Allochromatium vinosum DSM 180: one gene and its partner. The protein of the gene in region 2 interacts with the protein of the main gene of each other region in a pairwise test. Links are inferred from orthologs where the notes say so. Each region holds a gene or a part of one and is shown on either strand. Other genes may lie near its edges.

Region 1 (5,620 bases), 1.6 Mb from region 2 along the record:
ACAAGGAGATGTCGGACGCCAATGGCGGCAGCGGCTTCAGCTTCGCCGACATGACGGCCAACCGTGCCGGCATCCGCTTTGCACGGCTGGCCACCGAAAGCGCGTCGAGCGCCCGGTGGCTTCAGTCCGTCGCGCGTGCGGGGTTACGGGAGGACGACGTCATGCCGCGTATCGACAGTCTGCCGGAGGGACTGAGTCAGGCACGCTTCGAGGATCGTCTCGGCACGGACAAGCGGCGTGAGTACCAGCGCCTGATCGAACAGATCGACCGTCATATCGAGTCGCGCGGGCTGTACCGACAGCCGTCGGGCTGAATCCACGCCTGAGATTAGAGCGTCCGCGCCACGGCCCAGACATCGACCCGCACGGCACCGGCGTCGATCAACACCTGACTCAGTTCGGAGACCGTGCCGCCGGTCGTCATCACATCATCGACGATGGCCAGATGCCGCCCCGTGAGAGCTTCAACCGCCTTGAAGGCGCCCCGGATGTTGCGCCGCCGGGCGCGTGCCGTCAGTTCGGTCTGGGGCGGCGTGGCGCGGGTGCGGGCGACGAGACGCGGTTCGACCGGAAGGGACAGCGCGCGGCCTGTGACACGCGCGATCTCCAGCGCCTGGTTGTAGCCGCGCGTGCGCTGGCGTCGCGGATGCAGCGGCACAGGGACCAGCGCCTCGGGCCAGTCGTCCGCCGACTCGCGCGCCTGCTCGGCCAGACACTGACCCAGCAGCCGCGCGGCGTTGAGCCGCCCACGGAACTTGGCGCCCGTGATCAGAAAGGGCACCGCCCCCTCGTAGCGAAAGGCCGTCAGGCAGGCGTCGAACGGCGGCGGGCGGCGCTCGCAATCGCCGCAGATCGCCCCGTCCGGCAGTGGAACCAGAAAGGGACGCGCGCACCGGGCGCAGGCACGGAGATTGTAGGGCAGATCCAGCGCGCAGCCGGCGCAGAGATCGCGGCCCTGCTCGCCGGGCGCGCCGCAGAGCAGACAGGTCGGCGGGAACAGGCTGTCGAGCAGACTGCGATCGCCCCCAAAACCGAGTTTCCACACGGCGCTGTCTCCCTTCGATCATGACATCCCTCACACACCAGCGGAACCGACGTCAGCGGATCGAGTTGTAAACCTTGAGAACCAAAATCAGTTGACAAGTCAAACAAGCCCTTTAGAGTAATGGGCCTTTTATCGCTTCGTCACGACCGATTTCGAAGCCACATCCGGTTCCTTCCGCCCATGTCACAGATTCATACCACCGCCTTCCAGTCGCCGCCCGCACTCCGTCACGATTGGTCTCTCGACGAGATCGAAGCGATCCTCGATCAGCCGTTCAACGATCTGCTGTTCACGGCTCAGAGCGTCCACCGCGCCCACTTCGATCCCAATACCATTCAGGTCAGCACGCTGCTGAGCATCAAGACCGGCGCCTGCCCCGAGGATTGCGGCTATTGCGGCCAGAGCGCGCGCCATGCAACGGACGTCGAACCCGAGCGCATCCTGCCGCTCGACACCGTGCTGGAGGCGGCGCGCACCGCCAAGTCCCAGGGCGCGACCCGCTTCTGCATGGGCGCGGCCTGGCGCAACCCGACCGACCGCCATCTCGAACAGGTGATCGCCATGGTCGAGGGCATCCACGCGCTCGGGCTGGAAACCTGCGTCACCCTCGGCATGCTGACCGCCGAACAGGCACGCCGGCTCAAGGACGCCGGACTCGACTATTACAACCACAACCTCGACACCTCGCCCGAATTCTACGGTCAGGTCATCAGCACCCGCACCTATCAGGATCGGCTCGACACCCTGGAACACATCCGCGCGGTCGGACTCAAGACCTGTAGCGGCGGCATCCTCGGCATGGGCGAATCGCGCCGCGACCGCGCCTCCATGCTGCGCCAGCTCACCAATCTGCCGGCGCATCCCGAATCCGTCCCCATCAATCTGCTGGTCCAGGTCGAGGGCACGCCGCTGTTCGGCGTCGACGCGCTCGATCCCTTCGAGTTCGTGCGCGTGGTCGCGGCGGCGCGGATCATCATGCCGCGTTCGCATGTGCGCCTCTCGGCCGGACGCAGTGAGATGAGCGACGAGTTGCAGGCGCTCTGCTTCCTGGCCGGCGCCAACTCGATCTTCTACGGCGAGCGGCTGCTGACCGCGCCCAATGCCGAGTCCGACCGCGACCGGCGGCTGTTCGAGCGTCTCGGACTGGCTTTCGAGCAGGTCGAGGCCGAACGCACCGAGCCGGGCGCCTGCCACAAGACCACCGAGCACAAGATCCGGCTCTGAGGCGCGAGACATGGAGCGACCGCCGTCCAGCCGCACCAACCCCGAGACCGAACTGCGCCCGCGACTCGACGCGCTCAAGGCGCAGTCGCTCTATCGCCGCCGCCGACTCCAGGACAGCCCGCAGCAGCCCCAGGCGCGGGTCGACGGCCGACCGATGCTGAGCTTTTGCGGCAACGACTATCTGGGTCTGGCCAATCACCCCGAGGTGATCGCCGCCCTGCGCGACGGGGCCGAACGCTGGGGCGTGGGCAGCGGCGCGGCGCATCTGGTCAACGGCCACAGCCGCGCGCATCAGGCACTGGAAGAGGCGCTGGCCGCGTTCACCGGCCGCCCGCGCGCCCTGCTGTTCTCGACCGGCTACATGGCCAACCTGGGCGTCATCAGCGCCCTGGCCGGACGGACCGACACGGTGTTCGAGGACCGGCTCAATCACGCCTCACTGCTCGACGGCGCCCTGCTGTCACGCGCCCGACTGCGCCGCTATCCGCACGCCGACGCCCAGGCACTCAAACGCCTGATCGACAGCGACCCCGCGCGGCTCATCGTCACCGACGGCGTCTTCAGCATGGACGGCGATCTGGCTCCATTGCCTGAACTCGCCACCATCGCGCGCGACTCCGGCGCCTGGCTGATGGTCGACGACGCGCACGGATTGGGCGTGCTGGGACACGAAGGACGTGGCTCACTGGATCACTTCGGACTCGGCCCCGAAGACGTCCCCATCCTGATGGGCACGCTCGGCAAGGCGTTCGGCACCTTCGGCGCTTTCGTCGCCGGCTCCGAGGAACTGATCGAGACCCTGATCCAGAGCGCACGCAGTTACATCTACACCACGGCCACCCCACCGGCACTGGCCGAAGCCACGCTCGCCAGCCTCGCCATCACCCGACGCGAACACTGGCGGCGCGAACGGCTCACCGAGTGGATCGAGCGCTTTCGTACCGGAGCGACCCGAATCGGACTGAACCTGATGGACTCGCCCACACCCATCCAGCCGATCCTGGCCGGCAGCGCCGAACAGGCACTGGCCTGGAGCGCCGCGCTCGAAGCCGCCGGCCTCCTGGTCACAGCCATTCGCCCCCCAACGGTTCCCGAAGGCACGGCGCGGCTGCGTATCACACTCTCAGCCGCGCACACTGCCGACGACATCGACCGACTGCTCGCGGCCCTGGCCAGACTACCGACCTGACCGAACCAACGCCCAGCCGCCCGTGATACGGCCAACGGATGGTTCGGGGCGCCGTCGGCGGGGGGTGTCGACCGCATGGATGCGGTCGTCAAGCCTCCAGGGATGGATTCACGGCGTCCCCCCGACGACGGCGCCCCGAGCCACCCAGCTACCGAGTCAAGCAACCACACCGAAACCACAACCGATGTCGAACCAATCCGCCCCCCCGCACACTCCAACCCCTGAAACCACCGCCGACCTGGTCCTCCTCCACGGCTGGGGCATGAACTCGGCCATCTGGAACGGCGTCCCCGAGCCGACCTGGAACGGCCTGACCCAACACCGCATCGACCTGCCCGGACATGGCGACAGCCCCTTCCCCACCGGCCGCGACGACCTCTGGGGCTGGGCCGAAGCCTGCCTGGACGCCGCCCCCGAACGCGCCGTCTGGGTCGGCTGGTCGCTGGGCGGACTCATCGCCCTGGCCGCCGCCCTGCACGCGCCCAAGCGCGTCGCCGGACTGATCCTCCTGACCGCCACCCCGCGCTTCACCCAGGCGACCGACTGGACGCCCGCCATGCCCGAAGCGACCCTGGCCCAGTTCCACGACGGCCTGCTCGCCGACCCGAGCGGCACCCTGAACCGCTTCCTGGCCCTGCAAACGCGCGGCAGCGACACCGCGCGCGAGACACTCCGCACCCTCAAACAGGAACTGGCCGCACGTCCCGAACCCAAGCCCGCCGCGCTCGCCCTGGGCCTGGATCTGCTGCGCGAGGAAGACCTGCGCCCCCAGCTCCCCGACATCCGCTGCCCGACGCTCTGGCTCTTCGGCCAACACGACACCCTGGTCCCGGCACGGGTCGCCGAACGCATCGAACTGCTGATGCCCGAAGCGCGGGTCGAGACCATCGCGGGCGCGGCCCATGCGCCCCACATCTCGCACCCCCACGAAACCGGTCGGGCCATCCGCACCTTTCTGGACGCCCTTTGAACATCACGACGCCAGACCCCAAGGCCGCCATCATGCACCCGATCGACAAGACCCGCGCCCGGCTCAGCTTCGAACGCGCCGCCGCCGACTATGACAGCGTTGCTGTGCTCCAGCGCGAGATCGCCGACCGGATGCTCGGGCGGCTCGACTACATTCGACTCGCGCCCCAACGCATTCTCGACCTTGGCGCCGGTACCGGCTATGCCATCGACCCGCTCGCCCGTCGCTATCCCAAGGCGCGCGTACTGGCGCTGGACTTCGCCCACGGGATGCTGCTCCAGGCGCGCCGACGCGGAAGCTGGTGGCGTCGGCCGCTGTGCGTCTGCGCCGATGCCGAGTCGCTGCCGCTGGCCGACGGCGCGGTGGATCTGATCGTCTCCAATGCCGCGCTCCAGTGGTGCAACGACCTGGAGCGCACCTTCAGCGAATGCCGACGGGTGCTGCGTCCGGGCGGACTGCTGCTCTTCACCACCTTCGGCCCGGATACGCTCAAGGAACTGCGCGCCGCCTGGAGCCAGGTCGACGAACACACCCACGTCAGCCCCTTCCTGGACATGCACGACATCGGCGATGCCCTGGTGCGCGCCCGCTTCGCCGATCCGGTGATGGACGCCGATCGTCTGACGCTGACCTATGACGACGTTCAGGGTCTGATGCGCGATCTCAAGACACTCGGCGCACGCAATGCCACAGACGCCCGTCCACGCGCCCTGACCGGCCGCGCGCGACTGGCCGCACTCGCCGACGCCTACGAGACCCACAGGCGCGACGGCCGTCTGCCGGCCAGCTATGAGGTCTTGTACGGACATGCCTGGGCGCCCGAGCCGGCCGAACACCGTCAAACCGGCGGCGAAGTCGCCATCCCACTCTCAGCGATCGGCGGACGCCGCCGGGCGGTCGAACCATGAGCGGATTCTTCATCACAGGCACGGATACCGGCTGCGGCAAGACCGAGATCACGCTCGGACTCATGGCCGCCCTGCAGGCACGCGGACAGCGGGTGCTGGGCATGAAGCCGGTCGCGAGCGGCTGCGATCAGCATCCCGAGGGACTGCGCAACGCGGATGCCGAACGCATCCAGGCCCAGGGCACGCACGCAGTGCCCTATGCGCTCGTCAATCCCTATGCCTTCGCGCGACCGATCGCCCCCCATGTGGCTGCCGCAGAGGTCGGGATCTCGATCGAACTCGAC
Region 2 (7,071 bases):
CCGCGAGCGTTTCCGGCAGTTGACCCCGCGCGAGCACGAGGTTCTGACCCTGACCACACGTGGCCTGACCAACAAGGACATCGCCCGCCAGCTCGGCATCAGCCCGCGCACCGTCGAGAACCACCGCGCACGCATGATGGAAAAGATGGGGGCCGGCAATCTCGCTGAACTCTGCCGGATGTCGGTCGTGTGTCAAACACTCGAGCCGCGTTCGGGGGCCTGAGACGGGGGCAGGAGGGTCGAGCCGTGTTTGGCGGACCGGGAGTCGAATTGAGTGATCCTACGGATATCTCCTTTCGATGGCTTCGTCTATTCTAATTCTTCAATGCAGGCGATTGAAATTGCAGATCATCGCCGGCTCGTAGACAAAGAGAAGAAGACGAGGAGATCCCTCGGTCGGATTCGCGACCCGTCCGAGGACTGACACACGAAATCGCGCGCCATGGCGTGGCCGGCATCCGGTCGGTCCGAGTTCGGGATAGAGCGCGTTCATCCATTCGCATACCCTCGCTACCTCCGTCGACTTCGGTCCGCTGGGGTGACGGGGGAATTTTTTTTGTGCGCCGAGTCAGGATTTCAAGGACTCATGTGATTGACGGCGATCTTGGCCATCGGTTAGGCTTGCGCGCTTATGTCGACCGCCTTGCCTGATCATATAGACCCCTGGCGCGCCGCCAAGAGCGGCTTGTCGTTCGGGGGTGAGTTGCCCTTGGAGCGCTTTCCCAGACTGCTGGAGGTCGGGATCGCCGACAAGGGTGAGGCGCTGGCGCGCGTCGCATATCGGCTCGAATTCGGACGCAACGCGGAGTTGGGGCCGATACTCGAAGGCTGGGCGCGGGTGCGGCTACGCCTGCTCTGTCAGCGCTGCCTGAGTGATTTCTGGCTCGATCTGGAGGCGCCCCTGGCGCTGCGTCTGGTGCGAGTCGAGCCGAACGCCAAAGCGTCCGAGAGCGACTATGAAACGCTGGTGGTGACGGACGACAGTCTTGATCCGTTCGAACTCATCGAAGACGAACTCCTGCTCGCGATCCCGCCGTTTCCCCGGCATCCGGTCGGCGAGTGCCAAGCGCCCGAGGCGGCGAGTGGCGACAGGAACGCGATGCCCGAACCGGAGCGGCCGTCCGCCGAGGACATGGAGCAACCGCGCCATCCATTCGCCATCCTCGAACGCCTGAAGCAACAGTAGATTTTTGACACACGATCGGGAGGCGGCCGGGTTCCGCGCACCTCCCACACTGGAGAGTACCAATGGCCGTCCAACAGAATCGCAAGACTCCTTCCAAGCGCGGCATGCGCCGTTCGCACGATGCGCTGACCAAGCCGACTCTGTCGGTCGACCCGACCAGCGGCGAGACCCATCGCCGTCATCACGTCACGGCCGACGGTTTCTATCGCGGCCGCAAGGTTCTGGATCGGGCCGAGTGATGTCGGCGCCGGGCCGCTTCAGCGTCGTGCAATCCACGGACGAGCGCGGTGCCGCCAAGCTCCGTTGCACGATTGCCTTGGACGCCATGGGCGGGGATCACGGCCCCCAAGTCGTGGTTCCGGCGGCCCTGCGCTATCTGGCCGACAACCCGCACGCCGATCTGATCCTGGTCGGCGACGAGGCGCGCCTCGCGCCCTATCTCGGTGACGCCCCGCGCGACCGGCTGCGTATCCGTCATGCGACCCAGGAGGTCGGGATGGATGAGTCGCCCTCCAAGGCGCTGCGCGGCAAGAAAGATTCCTCGATGCGGGTGGCCATCGATCTGGTCAAGGACGGTGAGGCCCAGGCCTGCGTCAGTGCCGGCAACACCGGCGCTCTCATGGCCACCGCGCGCTTCGTGCTCAAGACCCTGCCGCACATCGATCGGCCTGCCATCTGCACCGCCGTGCCCTCGCTCCACGGGCATACTCATATGCTCGATCTCGGCGCCAACGTCGACTGCACCGCCGAGCATCTGTTCCAGTTCGCCGTCATGGGCAGTGAGCTGGTCTCGGCCGTCGACGGCATCGAACGCCCCAAGGTCGCGCTGCTCAACATCGGGCAGGAAGAGATCAAGGGCAACGAGCAGGTCAAGCAGGCCCACGAGTGGCTGGCGCGCAGCAACCTCAACTATGTCGGCTATGTCGAGGGCAACGGCATCTATCTCGACGACCTGGATGTCGTGGTCAGCGACGGCTTCGTCGGCAATGTCGCGCTCAAGAGCAGTGAGGGCGTGGCTAAGTTCATCGGTCAGTCGCTCTCGGCTCAGTTCAAGCGCAACCTGCTGACCCGTCTGGCCGGCTTGGTCGCGTTGCCGATCCTCAAGAAATTCCGCCGCGACATGGACCCGCGCCGCTACAACGGGGCGAGTCTGCTGGGTCTGCGCGGCATCGTGGTCAAGAGTCACGGCGGGGCCGACGAAGTCGCCTTCGAGAACGCGATCTATATCGCCGAGAAGGAGATCCGCGCCAATATCCCCCAACGCATCGGCGATCAAGTCGGGCGCCATCTCGACACTGAGCAGTACAGGGAATCGGCCTGATGAAGTTCTCGCGCATCCTCGGCACCGGGGGCTATCTGCCGTCCCGGGTCATGACCAACGCCGATCTGGAAGCAATCGTCGATACTACGGATAGTTGGATTCGCGAGCGCACCGGCATCGAGAAGCGTCATCTGGCGTCCGAGGGTGAGACCTGCTGCGATCTGGCCGAGATCGCGGCGCGCCGTGCCCTGGAAGCAGCCGGTCTCCATCCGGCCGACCTGGATCTGATCCTGGTCGCGACCACCACGCCCGATCAATTCTTTCCAAGTACCGCCTGTCTGCTCCAGCAGCGGCTGGACGTGCATGGCTGTCCGGCCTTCGATCTCCAGGCGGTCTGTGCCGGTTTCGTCTATGCGATGGACGTGGCCGACAAATACATCCGCGCCGGTGCCGCCAAGCATGTACTGGTCGTCGGTGCCGAGACCATCTCGCGATTGCTCGACTGGAACGATCGCACCACCTGCGTGCTGTTTGGCGACGGCGCCGGCGCCGTAGTGCTGGGCGCAGCCGACGAGCCGGGGATCATCTCGACCCATATCCATGCCGATGGCGCCTACAAGGAGCTGCTCCAGGTGCCGGGCGGTCACGGCAATGGCCGGGCCGATCTGGCCAAGCTGGAGATGCGCGGCAATGAGGTGTTCCGCTTTGCCGTCACCACGCTCGGGCGCATCGTCGACGAGACCCTGGAAGCCAACGGGCTGACCAAGGACGCGATCGACTGGCTGATTCCGCACCAGGCCAACATCCGCATCATCCAGGCCACGGCGCGCAAGCTCGACCTGCCGATGGAACGCGTGATCGTGACCGTCGCCGAGCATGGCAACACCTCCTCGGCCTCGATCCCGCTGGCCTTCGATCAGGCGGTGCGCGATGGGCGCATCCAGCGCGGCGAGACGCTGCTGATGGAAGCCTTCGGCGGCGGATTCACCTGGGGTTCGGTGCTCGTCCGCTATTGATTCCACCTTGAGCCGAGTGCAGGCGCCCGGCTCATGACCATCGACCACTGAACGATTCTGCAAGCCCCATGACGCAACAACTCGCTGTCTTCTTTCCCGGTCAGGGTTCGCAAGCGGTCGGCATGCTCGACGCGCTCGCCGAGTCCCATTCGAGTGTCAAGCACACCTTCGAGGAAGCCTCCGACGCGCTCGGGCGCGATCTCTGGTCGCTGGTCGGCCAGGGGCCAAAGGAGGATCTGGATCGCACCGAGAACACCCAGCCGGCGATGCTCGCTGCGGGTGTTGCCGTATGGCGCGTCTGGCAGCAGTCCGGCGGTCGTCCGGCGACCGTGATGGCCGGGCACAGTCTCGGCGAGTATGCAGCGCTGGTTGCCGCCGGTGCACTAAGCTTCGCCGACGGCATCCGGCTCGCCGCCGATCGCGCGCGCTTCATGCAGGAAGCCGTGCCGGCGGGCGAGGGTGCCATGGCCGCCGTGCTCGGACTGGAGGACGCGCAGGTCGTGGCCCTCTGTGCCGAACAGGCCCAGGGCGAAGTGCTGTCCGCCGTCAATTTCAACTCGCCCGGTCAGGTCGTGATCGCCGGTTCGGCCGCTGCCGTTGCACGCGCCATCGACGCCGCCAAGGCGGCCGGCGCCAAGCGCGCGCTGCCGCTGCCGGTGAGCGTGCCGTCACACTGCGCCCTGATGCGCCCGGCGGCCGACCGCCTGGCCGAACGTCTGGCCGATGTGGCGCTGGCCGTGCCGAGCGTGACTGTGATTCATAACGTCAACGTCGCTCCGGCCGAGGACGTCGAGTCGCTGCGCCGCCGGCTGGTCGAGCAGCTCTACAGCCCGGTACGCTGGGTCGAGACGGTCGCATCCGTCGCCGCGCAGGGCGTGACCACCGCGCTCGAATGCGGTCCGGGCAAGGTGCTGACCGGGTTGAACAAACGCATCGCTGACAATCTGACGACGCTGCCGGTCTTCGATCCGAAGACGCTGGAGGCGGCACTGGAGGCAACCTCGAATGCTTAAGGGTGAAATCGCGCTGGTCACTGGCGCTTCGCGTGGAATCGGACGGGCCATCGCCATGGCGCTGGCCGAGCAGGGCGCCACGGTCGTCGGCACCGCCACCACTGAATCCGGTGCTCAGGCCATCGAACAGGCGCTGACCGGCGCCGGCCATCAGGGCCTGGGTCTGGTGCTGAACGTCTCCGACCCGGCCTCCGTCGAGGCGACCCTGGCTCAGATCACCGAGCGTCTCGGCGCGCCGAGCATCCTGGTCAACAACGCCGGCATCACCCGCGACAACCTGCTGATGCGCATGAAGGACGAGGAGTGGGACGCGGTCATCGACACCAACCTGACTTCGCTCTATCGGCTCTCCAAGGGCTGTCTGCGTGCCATGACCAAGGCGCGCAAGGGTCGCATCATCAATATCGCCTCGGTCGTCGGGTCGATGGGCAACGCCGGTCAGACCAACTATGCCGCCGCCAAGGCCGGTATGATGGGCTTCACCAAGTCGCTGGCACGTGAAGTCGGCTCGCGCGGGATCACGGTCAACTGTGTTGCGCCCGGCTTCATCGACACCGACATGACCAAGGAACTGCCCGAGGCGCACCGCCAGACCCTGCTCGGCGCCATCCCGCTCGGGCGGCTCGGCCAGCCGGAAGAGATTGCCAGCGCAGTGGTCTTTCTGGCCTCGCCGGGCGGTGCCTACATCACAGGCGAGACCCTGCATGTCAATGGCGGCATGCACATGGTGTGATCGCTTGTTGGTGTTTCTTTGTTATTCGTTTCAAAACAAGATGTTGAATGTCTTCAATCGATCGCGATCTCGGCTTTCATCGCATCTTGTTTGTCACTAGAATACACCCCGGCCCACTGGGGCCAATTTTTGTCATTCGAGAGGAATCAATCCTATGAGCAGCGTTGAAGATCGAGTTCGCAAAATCGTGGTGGACCAGCTGGGTGTGAAGGAAGAAGAAGTCAACCCAGAGGCGTCCTTCGTCGACGATCTGGGAGCGGACTCGCTCGACACCGTGGAACTGGTCATGGCCCTCGAAGAGGAGTTCGAGACCGAGATTCCGGACGAAGACGCCGAGAAGATCACCACGGTCCAACAGGCCATCGACTACATCAACGCGCACCAGGCCTGAGATCAGGTCGAGCGGATAGATTTAACGCCAGGCGCCAGGCTTCGGCCTTGAAACGAGGGCGCAGCATGGGCTCGTCGAACGTGGCGTTCTGAACGACGATAGAGGTAAGTGATGGCAGGCAGAAGGGTAGTAGTCACCGGATTGGGCCTCGTGGCACCGGTTGGTCTGGACGTCAAGTCCGCGTGGGACAACATCCTCGCCGGAAAGAGCGGAATCAAACCGATCACCCATTTCGATATCGCCCCGTTCAGCACCCGCTTCGGCGGTCCGATCTATGGCTTCGATCCGAGCGACTACGTCTCGGAGAAGGACGCCAAGAAGATGGACAAGTTCATCCATTACGGCTTGGCGGCCGGCTGTCAGGCCATCGCCGATTCCGGACTGGAGGTCAACGAGTCCAACTGTCGGCGCATCGGCGTGGCCATCGGGTCCGGTATCGGTGGTATCACCGGCATCGAGAACAACTACGAGGTCTATCGCGAGAAGGGTCCGCGTCGCATTTCGCCCTTCTTCGTGCCCGCCAACATCGTCAACATGGTGGCCGGCAACCTCTCGATCAAGTTCGGCCTCAAAGGTCCCAATTATTCGATCGTCTCGGCCTGCGCGACCGGCACGCACAACATCGGCGAGGCGGCGATCATGATCCGTCACGGCTATGTCGACGTGATGCTGGCCGGTGGTGCTGAGATGGCGACCTCGCCGGTCGGTCTCGGTGGCTTTGCCGCCGCGCGCGCCCTCTCGACCCGCAACGACGATCCCGAGGCGGCCAGCCGTCCGTTCGACAAGGATCGTGACGGCTTCGTGCTCAGCGACGGTGCCGGTGTCGTGGTGCTCGAAGAGTACGAGCACGCCAAGGCGCGCGGCGCGACCATCTATGCCGAACTGGTCGGTGTCGGTATGAACTCCGACGCCTATCACATGACGGCACCCTCGGAAGATGGTGAGGGCGCCTCCGAATGTATGCGCATGGCGCTGAACGATGGCGGCCTGAACACCGAGCAAGTCCAGTACATCAACGCGCACGGTACCTCGACGCCGGCCGGCGATGTGGCCGAGACGCGTGCCGTGAAGCGTGCCTTCGGTGACTATGCCTACAAGCTCGCGGTCAGCTCGACCAAGTCCATGACCGGGCACATGCTGGGCGCGGCCGGTGGCGCCGAGGCCATCTTCACCATCCTGGCCATCCGCGATCAGGTCGCGCCGCCGACCATCAACTATCACACCCCGGACCCGGATTGCGATCTCGACTGCGTTCCCAATACGGCGCGTCAGATGACGATCGATGTGGCGATGTCCAACTCGTTCGGTTTCGGCGGCACCAACGGGACGCTCATCTTCCGGCGTCTCTGATCCGGTCTCCGTCTGGAGACCGGGACCAGGGAGACCGGTCGGGCAGGGCGCGCGACATGGCCACGACGCCAGGAATCGGCGCCCCGTCTCGGGTCTTGATCGATGGCCGGCCTGGTGATCG

What was found. The genes of interacting proteins can lie anywhere in the genome.
Region 1: the proteins of acpP (region 2) and bioH interact in binary tests that used the Escherichia coli proteins (3 or more experiments, as listed by UniProt). The link is inferred for Allochromatium vinosum DSM 180 from one-to-one orthologs.

The regions. Positions count from the first base shown.
Region 1 is NC_013851.1:599,438-605,057, reverse strand. What follows is about bases 2,634-5,535. They hold bioH (pimeloyl-ACP methyl ester esterase BioH), read left to right. Parts: upstream 2,634-3,642; coding sequence 3,643-4,428; downstream 4,429-5,535. Other genes in these bases: bioD (dethiobiotin synthase), read left to right, coding at 5,333-5,535; bioC (malonyl-ACP O-methyltransferase BioC), read left to right, coding at 4,461-5,336; bioF (8-amino-7-oxononanoate synthase), read left to right, coding at 2,634-3,458. Outside these bases: ALVIN_RS02635 (hypothetical protein), read left to right, coding at 1-314; ALVIN_RS02630 (ComF family protein), read right to left, coding at 329-1,045; biotin synthase BioB, read left to right, coding at 1,226-2,269; more of bioF, read left to right, coding at 2,280-2,633; more of bioD, read left to right, coding at 5,536-5,620. UniProt on the Escherichia coli protein: The physiological role of BioH is to remove the methyl group introduced by BioC when the pimeloyl moiety is complete. It allows to synthesize pimeloyl-ACP via the fatty acid synthetic pathway through the hydrolysis of the ester bonds of pimeloyl-ACP esters.
Region 2 is NC_013851.1:2,167,150-2,174,220, reverse strand. What follows is about bases 4,322-6,981. They hold acpP (acyl carrier protein), read left to right. Parts: upstream 4,322-5,363; coding sequence 5,364-5,600; downstream 5,601-6,981. Other genes in these bases: fabF (beta-ketoacyl-ACP synthase II), read left to right, coding at 5,712-6,950; fabG (3-oxoacyl-ACP reductase FabG), read left to right, coding at 4,469-5,209; fabD (ACP S-malonyltransferase), read left to right, coding at 4,322-4,476. In the rest of the region: ALVIN_RS09435 (response regulator transcription factor), read left to right, coding at 1-223; ALVIN_RS09430 (YceD family protein), read left to right, coding at 644-1,186; rpmF (50S ribosomal protein L32), read left to right, coding at 1,249-1,425; phosphate acyltransferase PlsX, read left to right, coding at 1,425-2,507; ALVIN_RS09415 (beta-ketoacyl-ACP synthase III), read left to right, coding at 2,507-3,463; more of fabD, read left to right, coding at 3,532-4,321; pabC (aminodeoxychorismate lyase), read left to right, coding at 7,007-7,071. UniProt on the Escherichia coli protein: Carrier of the growing fatty acid chain in fatty acid biosynthesis.